Linked DNA regions of Pelagicoccus sp. SDUM812003. The protein of the gene in region 1 interacts with the protein of each later gene in a pairwise test. Links are inferred from orthologs where the notes say so. Each region holds a gene or a part of one and is shown on either strand. Other genes may lie near its edges. The genes, in order: rho and nusG.

The links.
Region 2: the proteins of rho (region 1) and nusG interact in binary tests that used the Escherichia coli proteins (3 or more experiments, as listed by UniProt). The link is inferred for Pelagicoccus sp. SDUM812003 from one-to-one orthologs.

What each region holds. Positions count from the first base shown.
Region 1 is NZ_JARXHY010000007.1:214,745-224,238, forward strand. What follows is about bases 3,664-6,580. They hold rho (transcription termination factor Rho), read right to left. Parts: upstream 5,729-6,580; coding sequence 4,598-5,728; downstream 3,664-4,597. Other genes in these bases: QEH54_RS11860 (hypothetical protein), read right to left, coding at 3,664-4,455; acs (acetate--CoA ligase), read left to right, coding at 5,935-6,580. Also shown: QEH54_RS11855 (ATP-binding protein), read right to left, coding at 1-2,544; more of QEH54_RS11860, read right to left, coding at 2,689-3,663; more of acs, read left to right, coding at 6,581-7,881; QEH54_RS11875 (ribose-phosphate pyrophosphokinase-like domain-containing protein), read left to right, coding at 8,042-9,253; QEH54_RS11880 (DUF1801 domain-containing protein), read left to right, coding at 9,280-9,494. UniProt on the Escherichia coli protein: Facilitates transcription termination by a mechanism that involves Rho binding to the nascent RNA, activation of Rho's RNA-dependent ATPase activity, and release of the mRNA from the DNA template.
Region 2 is NZ_JARXHY010000014.1:150,661-160,152, forward strand. What follows is about bases 999-3,913. They hold nusG (transcription termination/antitermination protein NusG), read right to left. Parts: upstream 2,787-3,913; coding sequence 2,211-2,786; downstream 999-2,210. Other genes in these bases: rplJ (50S ribosomal protein L10), read right to left, coding at 999-1,007; rplA (50S ribosomal protein L1), read right to left, coding at 1,028-1,720; rplK (50S ribosomal protein L11), read right to left, coding at 1,781-2,206; secE (preprotein translocase subunit SecE), read right to left, coding at 2,812-3,015; tuf (elongation factor Tu), read right to left, coding at 3,182-3,913. Also shown: rplL (50S ribosomal protein L7/L12), read right to left, coding at 1-362; more of rplJ, read right to left, coding at 495-998; more of tuf, read right to left, coding at 3,914-4,372; QEH54_RS17780 (hypothetical protein), read right to left, coding at 4,623-5,387; QEH54_RS17785 (biopolymer transporter ExbD), read right to left, coding at 5,384-5,827; QEH54_RS17790 (MotA/TolQ/ExbB proton channel family protein), read right to left, coding at 5,820-6,503; QEH54_RS17795 (hypothetical protein), read right to left, coding at 6,564-9,272; QEH54_RS17800 (dUTPase), read right to left, coding at 9,332-9,492. UniProt on the Escherichia coli protein: Part of the processive rRNA transcription and antitermination complex (rrnTAC). The complex forms an RNA-chaperone ring around the RNA exit tunnel of RNA polymerase (RNAP).

The DNA.
Region 1 (9,494 bases):
TTGGAGCTGCAGTTTTTCGTTGGCCTTGGATAGATTTGCGTTCAGCAGCTGAAGTCGGTTGTTCCGGCTTTGGGTGAGTATCCATAGGAAAATGACAAGTCCGACGAGGACGGCGATGGTGGCTTGGAACCAGGTTTGCCTCCAGATGGGAGCTGTCACGGAGAAAGTCACGGCGGCGATCTCAGGGGAAACGTTGAACCCGTGATCCCTAGCCTTGACCTGCAGGGTGTGCGAGCCGTGAGGCAAGCCGAGAAACATCTGGTGGTTCTGCCTGGCGAAGGGAGTCCATTGGCGATCGTTCAGCTTGTAGGAGTATTCGATTTTATCCCGGGGCGTCGCTTCGAGGTAGTCCACCGCCTGCCAGGTTATGGAGGTATTGCCGCGTTCGCTGACTTGGGGCTCGAAATGGGTGATTTCGATGCGCGGCGCCGACTTGTCCTTGAAGGCGGTGAGCGTTTGGAAGGGGATCGCGATCTCTGCGGGCTGCGAATCGTAGAGCGCTCGGCGCGTCCATTGATTGCTGACCTGCACGATGTGTATGCCATCGCTGGGACCGTCTTTTATGAACACGCCTGCCCGCGTGTAGTTCGCTTCAGGCAGCTGCATGAAGCTGCTCCAGGAGATACCGTCGAAGTGGGCGATCTGGTCGGACAGGGCCACCCAGACATCCTCTCCGCTCCTGGCGAATCCGGAGATCAGCGAATGGGAGGGCAGGTCGGTGTCGATGGTATGCCAGACCTCTCCGTGGTCGGTTATTTGCAGAATGCCTTGATCGCGGGTGAGCAGCCACAAGTCTCCGTCGGGCTGGTTGAAGACGTAGTCGACGTAGGTGGAGAGGTGAGGGAACTGCTTGGTCCGTTTCAGCGCGTCGCTCTCAACGATCACGGGAGGACGCCCGCCGACCCAGATCCGGCCCTGTGGGTCCTGGCCTAAGCCATAGAAGCTGCCTTTGGTGATGTTTCGAGGATCGCTGCGCAGCAGCGTCCAGTCCTCCTTGCTTCCCACGGGGCGATTGAAGCGGATGATGCCTGGCTCTTGTTCGGGGCTGGTGTCGACGGCCGCGGCGAAATAAAGTCGGCCTGATCGGTCTTCGAACGCCGCCCGATGATCGAGCCCCCAGGAAAGGCTAGGAAAGGAAAGGATGTTCCAGTTTCCTTTCGAATCGCGATAGGAGAGGGCGGCGTCTTTTCGGTGGCTGCCGATGGCCCACAGCTCGCCATAGGATGTCAGAAACAACCTGACGGGAGCGTCGATGAGACCGTCCTCCGTGCCGTAGCTGGTCCAGACGTCGTCCGACTCTCGCGCTACGCGCCCCTCCTCGGTCAAGTAGTAGCTCTCTCCAGCCGGCGTTTCCAGTTGAAAGGCGAGGCCCTTCAGGGTTTTCCAGCTGCGGCTGGCGTAGTCCAGTCGAAAGACCTTGGAGTTGCTAGCGATCAGCCACATGGCCCCGTCGGCCGCTTCGAAGAAGTTGATGCGATTGTTCGAGGTGAGCGGGACTTCTGGCGCCGCGTACTTGGTCCAGCTTCCCGAGCGGAACACGAAGTACTGGCCGAAGCCGTCTACCCAAATGGCCCCGTCGCTCGACCGGAGGGAGTGGTAGAACAGCTCGGAGCCGGGAAAATGGTCCGTGATCCGGAGATGCGACCAAGTGGAGCCGTTCCAGCGGCTGATCCCGCTCACAGCGCTGTTGCTGGTTGCCCAAATCTCGCCGTCTTCGCTCTCGATGAGGTTCGATAGGCTATCGATGCTGATCCCATCGGCCCGGAAGAAGGCGTCTTGCAGCGTGAGCTCGAAGGAGTCTGGCGCGTAGGCGAAACGCGCGATGTGGTTGTTGTCGCCATTGTTTTTCGAGATCACCGCGTAGACGGATCCATCGCTGGCCACGAGACTCGAGGTGACGTTTAGCTCTTTCGTATCCGACATCATGATACCGATTTCCTCGGGTGGAGAAACCGCTGTCAGGTTCTGGACCGTGCCGTAGAAGTCGTCTCTGGCAGGGGTGGCGGCGGAGTAGAGTTTCATCTGGTCGCCTCGAATGAGGCCTAGGCCATGCCAGTTTCGAGGCGTGTCTTCGTTCTCTTCTCTCTCGCCGATGCCTACCAGCACGGCGCCGTCGGGCAGAAAGCTGATTTCTCGGATCTGCACGCGTCCCGGCGTGTGGCTTGCGAGCACGGGTATCCACCGCTCCCCTTCGAATCGGAAGAGCCCTTGATCGCTTCCAGCGTAGAGGTCGCCGGAGGGCGAGGTTTCGAGACTGAGGGTCGCGGTCCCGAGGAAGCCGGTTGCCGGACCGAATTCGCGCACTTCGTAGCCGTCGTAGCGGTAGATGGATCCGGCTCCGCCAAACCAGAAGGTGTTTGCCGGAGATTCGGTCATGTAAGACACTCCGCGACCGTCGAGAAAGGGAAACTCCGTCCAGCGCCAACTCTCCAGGTTCGGATCGGTTCGGGCAGGCGAGTAGGGCTGCTCGCCATAGAGGGAACGAAGGAGCAGACCAGCGACAATCGCTGCTAGTCCAAGGAAGCGGAGGAGAGAAGGGGGCATGCGACTGGGCAGCGTATTCGCTCTGCAGCGCAACTGCAAATGTTTCGTAACACTACGGATGCCTCGTTGGCAGAAGACCCCAAACGAAAACGCCGCATCCGAAGACGCGGCGTTTGCAAAGGGAGGCGACGGGCGGCGAAGCGCCTATTCGGTTTCGCCGACGGCGATGATGTCGGGATCGAAGGAGGCGGCGAAGCGGTAGGTCTGACCGGGACGCATGATGAGCGGATGGTCGCGCTCGAGGATCTGCAGGTAGTGCAGGTTTCCGTAGTTGGTCCGGTAGTTGCGGTCGTTGGTCACCACTTCGGTCTCCTTCCAGGTGCCCTGGAAGTCGTCCTTCTGCACGGTGCAGCGCAGGCCTTCCGCGCCAAGCATCGGGCAGGAGTCCACGCGGTAGCGGGAGTGCGGAGATCCGATGGCCAGCACGTAGCGGAAGCGATCGAGGGTGATCTGGTTCTTCACCGTGTAGATGAACTCGCAGGAGATCTGGTTGCCAGCGAAGGTCCAGTTGACCTTCACGGTGCCCAGACCCGGAACGATCTTCTCTTCGGTGTTGATGAACTCCGGCTGCTCGTAGCGGAAGTAGAAGGAGCGCTTGAAGCCGAGGCCAGTGGTGCACTTCTTGCCGTAGTAGGCAGGCACGAACACGTTTTCGCCAACGGTCAGCTCCGGCACCATGATAGGCAGGTAGCTGTTGTTCGGCCAGTCGAAGACGCCCGGCGAGTGCGGGAAGGGAAGGCAGTCCGCGGTGGGAGTCCCATTGGAAGAGATCAGCGGCATCTGCAGCTGCAGCCCGGAGTCCACGTTGCGGTAGAGCAGGAGGCCTTGTTCCTTCTTGTTGGACTTGTCGAAGATGACGAAGCGGCAGCCGGACTTGAACGGCTCTGGGGCCGCGGCGGGCGGAGCGTCGATCTGCTTGGAGAGACGCGACCATTGGCTGAGGTAGCGAGCTCCGTCGAAGTTGGCCAAACGGGTGGTGTGCTTCGGGTAGGCGGTGCGCTCCTCGTCGCGAACCACCAGGTAGCCGTGCTCCTGGTCGAGGAAGGTCACGTAGAAGTTATAGAACAGGCGACGCAGCAGGTCGAAGTACTTGCTCTTCTTGTCTTCGGGAACCCAGCCGTCGCGGAAGCCTTGCATGAGCAGGCTGATGAGGTGCATCTGGCCGTAGGCGCCGCCGTTGTTGGAGAAGGACCAGCCCAGACCGTCTTCGCGCACCAGATCGGGAAGCAGCTTGATGTACTTTTCGGCGAAGGTGCGCAGCGAAGGGAGCTTGCGGTCGCGCAGGCCGGGGTTGCTATGCAGCTGCAGGGCCTGGCGGATGAAAACGAAGGACATCACGCCGTAGAGGGAGAAGGAGCCGCCGATGCCTTCTTCGTCCACGTCGTCGAAGTAGCCGTTGGAGCTGGTCTCTTGGATGCGGGAAAGGAAGCGCTCGATGAGGCGGCCGGTCTCGTCCTTCTTGGAAAGACCGAGGGAGAAGCGGCATACGGCCTTGGCGATGTTGAAGGCCTGCCAGTGGTTGTTGTAGTCGCTGCGGTTGAGCAGCAGACGATCGAGGTGCTCGCGGGTCTCGTCCACCAGGCGCTCCCAGACCGGGTTGCGCTCCTTGGATGGACCGAAGGAGAGCAGGCCGAGGGCGGCGTAGGCCAAGCCGTTTTCCTGCGGGGGATCGCGGAAGGCCTGGGCGGTGATGCAACGAGCCGCGAGATCGATCAGGTCCTTGCCGTCCAGCTCGGTTTCTCCGGTTGCCCGATAGAACTCTCCGATGGCTAGAGCAGCGTGACCTGATTCATCCAGACGCGAATCTTCACCTTCGACAGGTGTGATGGTTCCATCGGGATTGATGGAATCCAAATTGTGGCTGAGCATGGAGCGAGCCATGTCGAGGCACTGTTCGGAGAAACTATCCATAGAGAGAGAGAACTGTGATGGTGTCCGCTTAGGGGCGGACGACAGAGGAAACGTTCTTTTTCTTGCGAGTCCTTGTGGCAGATCAAGCGTTAAGCGCTTCGCAAGGGGTTTATTATGTAGAGATGGCGCTCTTGGCGCCGTTTTAACGACTGATCAGATCGAGGAGGTCTTGATTGGATTCAGTCTTGGAGAGTCGAGTGAGCATGGTTTCGGCGGCCTCTTCGGGCTTTTGCTGAACCAGGGCGCGGCGGAAGAAGTGGATGCCTTCGAGCTTTTCTTCCGGGATGAGCAGCTCCTCGCGGCGGGTGCCGGAGGTGGCGATGTCCATGGCTGGGTAGATGCGCATGTCGGCGATCTTGCGGTTGAGCACCATCTCCATGTTGCCGGTGCCCTTGAATTCCTGGAAGATGAGTTCGTCCATGCGGCTGCCGGTTTCGATCAGGGCGGAAGCTACGATGGTCAGGCTGCCGGCTTCTTCGGTGTTGCGAGCCGCCGCGAAGATCTGACGCGGCTTTTCCAAGGCCCGGATGTCCAGACCGCCTGACATGGTGCGTCCGGACTTCTTGGCGGAATTGTGAGCGCGAGCCAGTCGAGTGATGGAGTCCATCAGGATGACCACGTCCTTGCCGCATTCCACCAGGCACTTGGCCCGCTCGATGCAGAGGTCGGCTACGCGCAGGTGGCTTTGCAGATCCTCGTCATTGGAGGAGGCCCAGACTTCCGCCTCGATGTTTCTGCGGAAATCGGTCACTTCCTCCGGGCGCTCGTCGACCAGCAGGATCATCAGGTGGATCTCCGGGTGGTTGGCGTTGATGCCTTGGGCGATGTGAGTGAGCAAGGTGGTCTTGCCTGTTCGTGGCGGGGCCACGATAAGACCGCGGGTGCCTTTGCCGATGGGGCAGAAGAGGTCCATGGCGCGAGTGGTCATGCGCTTGCCATCGGTTTCCAGACGAATCTGCTCCTCCGGCGTGATGGTGGTGAGCTGGGTGAAGGGCATCACCTTTCGGCGCTCGTCCACCGGCATGCCGTCCACGCTTTCCACGTAGCGAACCTTAGGGTTCTGGAAGCGGGGATCCGCGGTGGCTTGAGCGACGATGTAGTTTCCGGAACGGAGCTTGAAGCGGCGGATCAACTCCTTGGGTACGAATGGATCGGTGGGGCGCTGGCGGCCGTTTTTGCTCATGTCGAGCAGCTGGCCGGTCTTCTTCTTAGTGACTTCGAGGACGCCCTCGACGGTGATGGTATTGTCTGTTTGCTCGTTTTCGCTATCCATTGAGAAGCGTTGTTGGGAGGCTGATTAGGAGTGTATCGAAAACCGAATACGCGACCGATGAGGGTTGAGAGTCGTGGTTCGTATCCAATCCGTGTATAAAGTATAGTGCGTCAGTGCTTTCCGAGGCTTGACCGGGAGGGGGAAAGGGCGGCAATGTAGGGGCTTGTGCTTAACCCCAATAACCCTAACCAGCGAGGATTGACCTAGTGGCAGAAAAGATCACTTCTACGTCGAAGGATGGTGAAAGAATTGCACCTTCGTCCGAATTTAAGAAGCAGGCTACCATTTCGAGTTTGGCCGAATATAAACGGCTTTACTCGGAGTCTGTAAACGCTCCGGAAAAGTTCTGGAATACCCAAGCGAAAGAATTGCTGAAATGGCGCAAGCCATGGCGTAAAACGCTCGAGTGGAAAGAACCCCATGCCAAATGGTTCGTAGGAGGCAAGCTAAATGTTTGCGAGAACTGCGTAGACCGACATCTCGGCACCCCTCGGGAGAACAAGGCCGCCCTGATTTTCGAAGGCGAGACCGGCGACCAGAAGACCTTGACCTACAAGCAGCTCCATGTGGAGGTTTGCAAGTTCGCCAACGTGTTGACGGGCCTCGGAGTGAAGAAAGGCGACCGTATCGCCATCTACATGCCGATGAATTGCGAAGCGGTGGTGGCCATGCTGGCCAGCGCTCGCATCGGCGCTGTGCACACGGTGATTTTCGGCGGATTCAGCTCCGAGTCCATCAAGGATCGCGTCAACGATTGCCAAGCGAAGGTCATCGTGACCGCGGATGGCGGCTGGCGCCGCGGCTCCGTGGTGGAGCTCAAGAAGAACGTCGACGACGCGGTCAAGGGTTGCCCGAGCATCACCAACGTAGTCGTGGTCAAGCATATCGGACACCGCGTATCCATGAAAGTAGGACGCGATGTTTGGTATCACACCCTGATGAACGACGCCAGCCACAAGCACGCCGCCAAGGCGTTCGATTCGGAGACGCCGTTGTTCGTCCTTTATACCAGCGGGAGCACGGGGAAGCCGAAGGGCGTGCTGCACACCAGCGGCGGCTACCTGCTGGGAACCACCATGACGTCGAAGTACGTTTTCGATCTTAAGGAAACCGATACCTACTGGTGCACTGCGGATATCGGCTGGATCACCGGCCACAGCTACGTGACCTACGGCATCCTCAGCAACGGAGCGACCAACGTGATCTACGAAGGAGCTCCCAACTACCCGGAGGTCGACCGATTTTGGGATATCGTGGAACGCCACCGCGTGACCATCTTCTACACCGCCCCGACTGCGATTCGCGCTTTCATGAAGTGGGGCGACGAGCCGATCAAGAAACATGATCTCAGCTCCCTGCGCCTTCTCGGCACCGTGGGCGAGCCCATCAACCCGGAGGCTTGGCGCTGGTACTATAAAACCATTGGCGGCGAGCGTTGTCCAATTGTGGATACATGGTGGCAGACCGAAACGGGCGGTATCATGATCACTACGCTCCCAGGAGCGGCCCCTTCGAAGCCCGGCTCGGCAGGACTTCCTTTCTTTGGCGTGGTGCCCAAGGTTTTCGATGACGCGGGAAACGAGGTGAAGAAGGGGGAAAACGGCAAGCTGGTGCTCACCACGCCGTGGCCTTCCATGCTGCGCACGCTTTACGGCGACAACAAGCGCTACAAGAAAGTCTACTGGAGCGAATACAAGGGCGTCTATTTCTGTGGCGACGGCTGCAAGCAGGACAAGGACGGCTACTTCTGGATCATCGGTCGCATCGACGACGTATTGAACGTTTCAGGACACCGCATCGGCACCGCCGAAGTGGAAAGCGCTTTGGTGAGTCATCCCTCGGTCGCGGAGGCTGCCGTCGTCGGCCGTCCGCACGACATCAAGGGCAACGCCATCGTGTGTTTCGTGACCCTTAAGCAAGGACTCGAAGGCACCGACGAATTGCGTCGCGAGCTGCGCGACCACGTGGGGCACGAAATCGGAGCGCATTCCAAGCCGGATGAGATTCGCTTCGCCGCGGCCTTGCCGAAAACGCGCAGCGGCAAGATCATGCGGCGCCTGCTCAAGGACATCGCGGTCGGCAAGGAGATCAAGCAGGACACCACCACCTTGGAGGACCTGAGCGTGGTCAAGCAATTGCAGGCCCAGGACTAGCCGCCGCCACGCGTTTTTCGCCAAGGCGACGGATTTTTTCCGAGCGGGCCCGCGGGCCCGCTTTTTCGTATCGACAAATTCAGCCCCGACGATGCAGTCCGAAATATGCGGCGCGGGGTGACTTTTCTAGGAACGCGTCTATTGTTTAGATTTGAGAGCTGTGAAAGAGAACGAACCGAAACACATCGTCGTTGGTAACTCTTCGGATGACCCTTTCGCCATCGACGTGGCGTTCGCCATGGGGCAACTGGAGGACGTGTCCGACATGATCAGCATGAAGCTGTTCGCCAACTCGGAATTCTGCCCCCGCTTCATTTCCGACGAAAACGACCGCTCGAATATCGGCAACAAGCTGCAGGGCAAGAGCATCATCATCGTCAGCACCAGCAATCCGAACATGAGCAGGCAAAGCCTCGCCATGCGCACGCTCATGATCGCTCGAGCGGCCAAGGAAAACGGGGCGTCGAAGGTCACGCTGGTGGAGCCGGATCTCTACTACAGCGCCCAGGACCGCGGAGCCCGCCCCGATTTGGGGGAAACCGGCTTCGAGCGCGACACCGACGACCTGAAGAAGTTCGATGGCCAGCCTTTCACCGCGAAGCTCTACGCGGAGATGCTGAAGCTGGCCGGCGTCGACCGGGTGGTCACGGTGCACAACCACTCCACCTCGGTGCAAACCATGTTCACGCGGGTGTTCGAAGGGCAGTTCTACAACCTCATCCCCTACGACATCTACGTCGACTACCTGCTGAACTCGAACATCGTGAGCTACGGTCCGGAAGGCGAGGGCCTGGCCCTCTGCGCTCCGGACAAGGGCGCCCGCGATTTCGTGAGGGAGATCCACCGCCGCTTGGGGCTGCCCAAGGCCAAATCCATACTGCTCGACAAGGAGCGCACGGGAGAGCGGGAGGTGGAGATCAAGCTGCACGCGGAGAGCGAAGACACCTTTGAAAGCATTTCCGGCCATGACGTGGTGCTGTTCGACGACATGGTGCGCACGGGCTCAACCGTGGTCAAAGCCTGTCAGTTCCTTCGCCAAGGCAATCCGGGCCGCACGGTTTTCGCTCTGACGCACTTCTACGCCAGCGGCGAGGGCCGCGTGAAGATGGCGAACACCGCCATCAACGAGATTCTTACCCTCAACACCATTCCAACCATTCTCAATCGCGACGTGCAGGGTCGCCTGCGCAAGAAGCTGGTGGTTCTCAAGATCGAGAAGTGGATCGCCCAGGAGCTATGCAAGATCCTCGGCGTCCAGTCGCCCGATCAAGGCAAGAGCTTCTATCAGATCGACATGTCCTCGAAGAATCTGCGCTGGAAACGAAAGATCTGGCTGAGCGAGCAACTGCAGTCGCTCAAGTCCGAAGGATAGCGACGCCACAGCAAGGAAGGGAAACGGTGGCGAATCCGAAGGGAAAAACCGTAGCGGCGCTGCTGGCCGAGGTCGAGGATCCGGAGCTGCGTCGCGACGCCAAGGCTCTGCATGCCTTGATGAAGGAGCTCACTGGCCTAAAGCCGTCGGTATGGAGCGACAGCATGATTGGCTACGGAAGCTATCGGTATCGCTACGCCAGCGGTCGTGAAGGCGAGTGGTTTCGCATCGGTTTCGCCCC
Region 2 (9,492 bases), on another replicon or contig:
GCAGCTTCGAGCTTGGACTTGACCTCTTCGGCTTCTTCCTTGGAAACGCCTTCCTTAACAGGCTTGGGCGCGCCTTCAACGAGGTCCTTGGCTTCCTTCAGTCCGAGACCGGTGATGCTACGTACTTCCTTGATCACGTTGATCTTCTTGTCGCCAGCGGCGGCGAGGATTACGTCGAACTCAGTCTTTTCTTCTGCAGGAGCAGCAGCTTCACCGCCAGCGCCAGGAGCTGCAGCAACAGCTACGGGAGCAGCTGCGGATACGCCCCACTTTTCTTCGAGGTCCTTAACGAGACCTGCGATTTCGAGTACGGTCTGGCCGCTGAGCCATTCGATTACGTCTTCTTTATTGATGTCTGCCATCTTCGTAGTGATCGGCTAGTTCGGAGCGATCTCCTCGTTTAAGAGCATAGGCCCCTAGCCTGAATCTTTGTGTTATGGTTTTGTTGAGACGAAGGCATCCAAGCCCTCGAAAGTGTTGATATGAAACGAGTCTTATTCGCCCTTGTCGGCTTTGGCCTGCAGCACGTTGAGCATGGCCTGCGGCACGCCGTTGAGGACGAACACCAGGCTCTGCGCGGGCTGGCTGAGCAGACCGAGCAGCTGGGCCCGGAGAGCTTCCAGGCTTGGCAGCTTGGAAAGGGCCACGATTTCATCCCTGTCTAGACGCTGGGCGCTAAGAATGCCCACCTTGACGTCCATCTTGTCCTTCTTGTCGAAGTACTTGGTCAGGATCTTGGCCACGCCGGAGGGATTCTTGCCACCGATGACGATAGCGTTTTGACCAGCGAGGTGCTCGTCGATTTCCGGATAGCCGCGGTCGCGGGCGGCAACCTTAAGGATGTTGTTCTTGATTACGTGGAACTCGGCCTCTTCCTTGTTGAGCTCGTCGCGGAGCTCAGCGATGTCGACCACGGTGGCTCGCTCGTAATTGGCGAGGAACATGTAGTCGGACTTGTCGAGGTGAGTGTTTACTTCTTCAACGAGAAATTTCTTTTCAGGTCTCATGGTATGCGATCCTCCTGGGCTTAGTATTTCGCGAACTCCGAACCGGCGAGCTTGATGCCAGGAGTCTGGGTTGCGGAAATGTAGACGCTCTTGATGTAGCGGCCCTTGAATACGGACGGACGAGCCTTGCCTACGGCTTCCAAAAGCGCACCGAGGTTTTCAGCCACCTGCTCGTTGTTGAAAGAACGCTTGCCGACGCCGACGCCGAGAGAGGCGTTCTTGTCGACCTTGTACTCGACGCGACCAGCCATCACTTCGTTGATCGCCTTGGCGATGTCGTCGGAAACGGTGCCAGCCTTCGGGTTCGGCATGAGGCCTTTCGGTCCGAGCACGCGAGCGATCTTGCGCACTTCCTTCATGGCGTCCGGAGTGGCGACGGCCACGTCGAAGTCGAACCAGCCACCCTGAACTTTGGCGATCATGTCTTCGAGACCCGCTTCGGTGGCCCCGGCGGCCTTGGCCGCTTCAGGATCCGAAGTGAATGCGAGAACGCGCACCGTCTTGCCGCTGCCGTGGGGAAGCATCACCGTGCCACGCACCATCTCGTTGCCCTTGCGGGGATCGACGCCGAGCTTCATCGAGATTTCGATGGTCTCGTCGAACTTCGCCTTAGGCAACTTAGCCAAGACCTCTACAGCCTCGGCGATCGTGTATTCCTTGCTAAGATCGGCAGCTTCAGACGCTGCGCGAAACTTCTTGGATAGTTTTACCATTTAGTACTCCTTGCGGTGCGAACGCCTGCACGGCTCCCGCGTTGAGGTTTGTTTGCTGTGTTAGCCCTCTACTTCGATACCCATGGAACGAGCGGTACCTTCGATGATACGCGCCGCCATTTCCGGGTCCGAAGCGTTGAGATCGGCTTTCTTGGTTTCGACGATCTCGAGAATCTGAGCTTTCGTGACCTTGCCAACCTTGTCGCGGTTGGGAACGCCCGAGCCCTTGGCCAGACCGGCCGCCTTCTTGAGAAGCACGGATGCTGGAGGGGACTTCAGTACGAAAGTGAAAGACTTGTCCTGATAGACAGTGATTACGACAGGGAGGATCAGACCCGCCTTGTCCTGCGTCTTCGCATTGTACTCCTTGCAGAAGGCCATGATGTTGACCCCAGCCGCGCCAAGGGCTGGACCAACGGGAGGCGCTGGATTGGCGCCGCCGGCAGGGAGTTGTAGGCGAATGGTTCCTGTGACTTTCTTTGCCATTTGTTTAGCTTGTTAAGCGTTCGACTTGCCAATACTCCAGCTCGACTGGAGTGAATCTTCCGAAGATCGAGACCGACACCTTGAGCTTGCCCTTTTCCGGGTCGATCTCGTCGATGCGGCCATTGAGGTTGAGGAACGGGCCATCCGTAATCTTGACCTCTTCTCCAACCTCGAACTGTACCTTCGGTGTTTCCTTGCCCGTGGCGGCTTCCACTTGCCGGAGAATCGTGTCGATCTCCGACTTTTTGAGAGGCGTTGGACGGTCTCCGCCTACGAAATTGATGACGCCCGCGGTTTCGCGAACGAAGTACCAAGGCTTGTTCATCAGCTTTCCGTTCTCATCGTATAGACGCATGTGAACGAATGCGTAGCCTGGATAGAACTTGCGCACCATCTGAGTCTTCTTGCCGTTCTTGACTTCCGTCACGGTCTCAGTGGGCACGAGGACTTCGAATACGTAGTCCTCCATCTCCTCTTCGGCGATGAACTTGTCCAGGTAGCGCTTTACCTTCCCTTCCTGATTGGAAAGGGTCTGAATAACGTACCAAGCGGCGCCTGACTTTGCGCTGGTTTCAGCCATGGGGAGAGTGTTGGAGTTCGAGTGTTTAGCGCATCCAGCTCGTGAACAGGTTGACCACGTTCGCGAGAGAGAAGTCGGATACGGCGATGAAAATACCCATGATCGCGATCGCGATCAGCACAACCACAGTGGACTCGCGCAGCTCGGCGAAAGAAGGCCAGCTGGACTTCTTGAGCTCCGTAATCGTTTCACCGGTGAAGATGCGAATGCTGCGAAATGGATTTTTCATTTATAAAAAGATGGCAGGGCAGGAGGGACTCGAACCCCCAACCCTCGGTTTTGGAGACCGATGCTCTACCAATTGAGCCACTACCCTATGCCAATAAAAACCAAATACAATCGCCGGAACCCGAGGGACGGGCTCCGGCAAAGGAAATTAACTATTCGAAAATCGACTACTCGACGATCTCGGTGATACGACCAGCACCGATGGTACGACCGCCTTCGCGGATCGCGAAGCGCTGACCAGCTTCCATCGCGATCGGCTTGGTGAGGTCAACTTCGATGGAGATGTTGTCGCCTGGCATTACCATTTCGACACCTTCCGGAAGCTGGCATACACCAGTCACGTCAGTCGTACGGAAGTAGAACTGAGGACGGTAGCCGTTGAAGAATGGAGTGTGACGTCCGCCTTCTTCCTTGGAAAGGACGTAGATCTCAGCCTTGCCCTTGTGGTGAGGAGTGATCGAACCTGGCTTGGCGAGCACCTGACCGCGCTCGATAGCGTCCTTGTCGATACCGCGAAGAAGGATGCCAACGTTGTCGCCAGCCTGACCTTGGTCGAGCATCTTGCGGAACATTTCAACGCCGGTGACAGTGGACTTCTGAGTGTCCTTGAGACCGACGATCTCAACTTCCTCACCCACCTTGATCACACCACGCTCGATACGGCCGGTAGCGACGGTACCACGACCAGTGATGGAGAAAACGTCTTCGACAGACATCAAGAAAGGCTTGTCGACTTCGCGCTCCGGCTCGGGGATGTCGGCGTCGATAGCGTCCATGAGAGCCTGGATGTGAGCCTTGCCTTCGTCGGTGCCTTCGAGGGCCTGAGCAGCGGAACCACGGATAACGGTGGTGTCGTCGCCTGGGAAATCGTACTTGTCGAGCAGTTCGCGAACTTCCATTTCGACGAGCTCGAGAAGCTCTTCGTCGTCGATGAGGTCACACTTGTTGAGGAATACCACGATCTTCGGTACACCTACCTGACGAGCGAGAAGGATGTGCTCGCGAGTCTGCGGCATCGGGCCGTCTGCAGCGCTCACAACGAGGATCGCTCCGTCCATCTGAGCCGCGCCAGTGATCATGTTCTTAACGAAGTCAGCGTGGCCTGGGCAGTCTACGTGAGCGTAGTGACGCTTGTCGGACTCGTACTCAACGTGGGCGACGGAGATGGTTACGATCTTGGAGTCGTCACGAACGGTACCACCCTTAGCGATGTCCGCGTAGCTCTTGAGCTCTGCAAGACCCTTGGACGCCTGCACTGCCAAGATAGAAGTGGTCAGCGTGGTTTTGCCGTGGTCAACGTGACCGATAGTGCCGACGTTAACGTGTGGTTTCGTTCTTTCGAAGGTTCCTTTAGCCATTTTTGGTTGTGAGTTATGTTAGTTTTAAAAATTGGTCCCAGATGTGCTTAGACCCACCGGAGGAACCTGCCGATCCCGAAATGGAGCCCTCGAGCGGACTTGAACCGCCGACCTCGTCCTTACCAAGGACGCGCTCTACCGGCTGAGCTACAAGGGCATTCCGAGAAGTGGATCTGAAAAAAAAGAAACGAGAACATGCGCAGCGGGTTTTTACCCGTCAACTACAATATCAGAAAAATTCGAAGGGTTTTCACGGGACCACCTGCAATAGGTACACTCCATCCTCAAGTTGTTTAAGATCAGGAAAATAACTCTTCGCGATCCCCCGTAAACGCTGGTCGACCTCGTCAAAACCAGAACTCTCCAGCACCGAGAGCCCGCCTACAAGAAAGCTTTTCTCGACGACCGCCATGAATGTGGCGATGCCCCAGGCGGGCCATTGCTCGGTGAGCGAGGCGATCTCGTTGCTATATATAAAGGTCTGCGAAATCTCTCTGCCCGTCCCGGGATCGGTCAGCGTGAGCAAGGCCCCCTCCTCCTGCTGATAGTCCGATTCGAACTCCGTTCTACCGAGCTGATGAAAAAGCGGCAGGTCGAAGTTCACCTGAGCCAAGGAGAGGCGGTCGTAGTTGGCCGCGGCTATTCCGAAATCGTCTACATAGTTGCCATCCTCCAACTCGAACATGGGCGAGAAATCGGTGAAGATGGCTCCCTCCTCCTCCAGAGTGTTGGTCAGGTAGCGGGCGTTGGACGCGTTCCAGCGCGTCGGCAGCAGCAAGGGCCGCGGATCGAACAAGGTCATGCGCTGGGTCAGCAGGTCCGACTCCTCCGTGGTTTCCTGGTCGAGGTATCGGATTTCGGTGAACTGACGGGTCTCGCGGCGCAGGGATCGGTTCGAATCCATGGTCAAGGAAACGCTCCAGTAGAGGGCCAAATGGAACAGCAACGCGAAACTGCACGCGACAGTCCAGCGCAGGGTCCTGCCAAAACGACGCTTCCCGGCGCGAACGCTCATCGAATTCCGACTCCTCCCCCTTCCACACGCTGCTCCTCGGTGGCCAGCTGCACCCGAGCATAGCCGGCGCTGATGGCAAGTTCGCACAAGGAACTCAGCGTCTGCATGGATACCCGCACATCCGCTTTCACCAGCAGTGTGGCACCCGCCTGAGCCGGTCCGCGCTCTTCCAGCAGCTTGCCCAGCGATACCAGATCCAGCACGCTATCCTTGAAGAAGATCATTTCCTCCCCTTTCACCTCAGTGACGGTGATCACTTCGTAGACCGACGCGATCGCCACCTGAGAGCTTTGCGCTTCGGGCAAGGCCAAGGTCACTCCCGGCGCCATGACGAACTTCGAGCTGAAAAGAGCGAAAAAGAGCCCGATGGCGCACAGGTCGACGAAGGGCCAAAAACTCAGCCGGGCTCGTCTAGGCAGTTCGCGTTCAAGCTCAAGCATCGCCTTCCGTCTCCTTTTCCGTCGGTAGTGACACTGGCTCCGAGCGGTGCTTCGCCCGGGCGAACATCACCATGAGTTCCTGAGCCAGCCACTCCATCTCGTGGGCCACGGAGCGAATTCTGCCGACGAGGAAATGATGCGCCAAGATTGCTACCGCCCCCAAGGCCAGACCGGTAGCCGTGCTCACCAAGGCCTGCCAACCGCCACTTGCCAATTGCCCAGCATGCACATAGACGCCCTGACGCTCGTATTGCATGAAACTGTCGATCATGCCGATCACCGTGCCCAGCACGCCGAAGATGGGAGCGACCTGAGCGATTGCGTACAAGGCCCCGATACGCCGCTTCACTGGGCCGAGCTCCACCACGGCCGCTTCGCGCACGACCTCCCGGATTTCCGCATCGCTCTCGCGAAAGTGCATCAGTCCCGCCTTCACCATCGCCGCCGCTGGGCCTGGCGTGTCCTGGCAGATGGTCAAGGCCTCGATCAGCCGGCCCTTGGTCAAGGAATTCTCGATGCCGGAGAGGAACTCCTTGGATCGAATCTGATGGCGATGCAAAAACAGCAGACGCTCCACGAACACCACGAGAGCCACCAGACTCAATGCGAATAGGGGCCACATCACCAGGCCGCCTTGGCGAAAGGTGTCGAACAACTCGATCTGCAGAGATTCCATCGATAAAACGCGTTGAGGTAAAATTCAGAACAAAACCGCCAGAGCGCTGGCCATAGCAACTCAATTCTCCAGCGGTTCACGCAAGGGCTCGAGCCTCACGCGAGCCAGCTCTCGCCCGTACAGACGGTGCTGGATCACCACTTGGTAAAAGTCCATGGCCTTGTCCACCTCGCCCTCCTCCTTCATGATTTCCGCCAGCGAGAACAAGCAGCGCGAAAGCCAGTAGCGGCCGTTGCGGGTAAGGAAGCGAAGCTGATTGTCGTCCAGGACCATGGAGTCGTAAAGGGACCACAGCACCTGCTTGGCCTTGTCCACCTCCCCTCGAGTCCGCCACGCTTGACCAAGCTTGAAGCCAGCTTCGACCCGCAGGTCCAACGGGGCGTTGGAAGAGGTTTCCGGCAGGTCCATCAGCAGCTCCAAACGCGAAATCGCCGCCCCGAACTTGCGCGGATCCTTGTCCGCCTGAGCGATCAGCGTGTCGGCCATCGAGAGCTGGGCCAGAAAGCGGTCAGGACGATCCGCATACTCGTTTTCCAGCAAGTAGTAGATGCGCTCCGCGGAATCGAACTTGTTCAAACGGCGCAGCAGATCGGCCTGCATCAGCCGAGCTCGATACACCATCTCGCTCTCCGGATAGTCGTTCACGATGCGCTGCAGCAGCTTGTTGGCCTCGTCGAGATAGGCGTCCTCCCCACGTTGCTCGGCATTGAGCGCCGCTTCGAAAAGCGCTGTCGGAGCCAGGCGATTGTCGCGGTACTCGTCGGCGAGCGACACCAGCAGCTGCTGGGCCTCGACAGTGCGATTGATCGAGGAGAGGTAGCGCGCCTGGGCGATGTAGGAAAACAGAGCCGGCTCCGAACCAGCGTATTCCTGTCGCAAACGCTCCAGCAGCGCCACCGCGGCCTCAGGCTCGATCAGAGCGAATCGCGACTCGGCTAGCGACAGCAGGCAGCTCGCGCGCACCCGCCCCAAAAGATCCGCGTCGACCTGGTCCGCTTGCTCGCTCTGAGCGAAAGCGTCCACCATTTCCACCCATTCCACAGTGTCCTCCGGCTCGCCCGCCACGGACGACAAACGGGCCGCCAGCCAGAGCATGCGAAGATGAAGCTCCGGCGACTCCTCCGTACCCCCGATGGCGAACTGGACCCGCTCGTACGCTTCCGAGACGCGCTGCACGCGGCGCATCTCGTTGATCGCCTTCCATTCCGCCCGCCAAATCATCTCGTCCCCGGCCAGCACCCGCAGCTCCGGATTGTCGATCGAAGCCAAAGCCTGCTCCAACTGGCCCGCACCGAGACGAGCATAGATCAGCTGGAAAAACAACGGCCCGCCGTCGGAGGGGTTGCTCACATTGCTCAAGGCGTTGGCGTAGGCCTCAGCCGCGTTGCGAAAGTCCTCCCGCGTGTTCGACTGCAGCCCAGCCCGCAAGTAGCAGTCCGCAATCAAAGCCGAAAGGCGAGAGTCGACGGTCAGGTCGGCGAACTCGTCGCGCATCTGCTGCAGGTAGCTCGCCGCCGTTCGGTAGCGATTTCGATTCCAGGCCGAAGAGGCTTGAAGGGCCAGCATGCCGCGCCGATAGCTCGAGCCTGGAAACCGCTGCCCCAAGGTAGCCGCATCCTCCTCAGCCCCGACGTAATCCTCCTCCATGAACCGAAACACCGCTCGATAGTAAAGCGCCTGGTCCACCAAGGCATGCCGATCTCCCAAGGCGATCAGTTCGTCCAACACCGCCCTGAGCAGCTCGTGATCCGCCGACTCCTCCACGCGAGCCCGACTGAACACCTGCTGCAAGGCGATCGTCATCAACTCCGGGAATCGGTTCTCGAAAATCAGCTCGCGAAAGGCCTGACCGCCCTCAAGCCGATCCAGGCCAGCCGCCATGGTGGCCAGCAAACGGAACTGGGCCCGGATACGCGGCAACTCCGGCGGCACCTGCTCGAGACGGGAACGAATCAGCTGGATGGCCTGCTCCACACGTCCATTGTCGAACAGCGCTACTGCAAGCTGCTGGGCGTAGAGGTAGCCGACCTCGCGCTCCGCGTTCTCCAACATGGCATTCTGCAGCTGGGCGATGGTCTCCGCTCCCGCGGCCCGCGTCTTCAAACGGCTTCGAAACACCAGCAGGCTGATCTGAGCCCCCAAGGCGGGCGACTCCTCATCAGCCAGCTCCCGGGCCCTCGCATAAGCCTCGCTGCCCGCTTGCAGCCCGCTTTCATTCGTCTGCACCCAGCCCCGCAAAAACCAGTACCACGCTCCATCTCCAGAGCGCAGCGCCTCCCGCTTCACCTTGGCAAGGTGGCGCTTCACCGCGTCGACATCGATTTCAGCGAAGGCGATCATCGCCCGCCTCAAGGCCACCCGGGAAACCGCTCCGCCTTCAGCTCGCCCTTGCAGACCGTCCAAACGCTCGGCCGCCTCGATCCAGCGCGACTGCGCCAGCAAAGCGTCGATCTCGACGAAGCGGTTGCCGATCCACAAATCGCCAGCAGCCAGACTCTCCCCCGCATCGCGAGCCAAATCAAAGGCAACGTCATACAAGCCGACCCCCAACGCCCGCCGAGCGCTGGCAGCCTTCAAAATCGCGTCCCGCTCAGCTCGAGCAGACTCCACCGGATCGCCCTGGGTGAACGGTATGTCCCCATCCAAATCCAGCTCCTGGCCGCCCAGCGAACAAAGCGAAATCGGCAGCCAGACGACCACGCGCAACAAGCGAAGGAAGCCCCCTCGCTTGGGCGAACGAAAACGATGGATTGAGAAAAGCGAAGCCATAGCGATTAATCCGTCCTCACCGAAACGGTCAAAAATCGATCCCTAGACCCGGATTCGACCTAAATGTGGCGCGAATCCGATTCATCTTTCTGGGAGTAGCCACTGTCCTGACGCTGGTGGTTCACCTTGTTCTTCGCCACGTAAGCGGCGAAAACGTCGTCCGCGCTCATGCCCAGCGTCTGAGCCAACGAAATGAGAAAATGGAAAAGGTCGATCACCT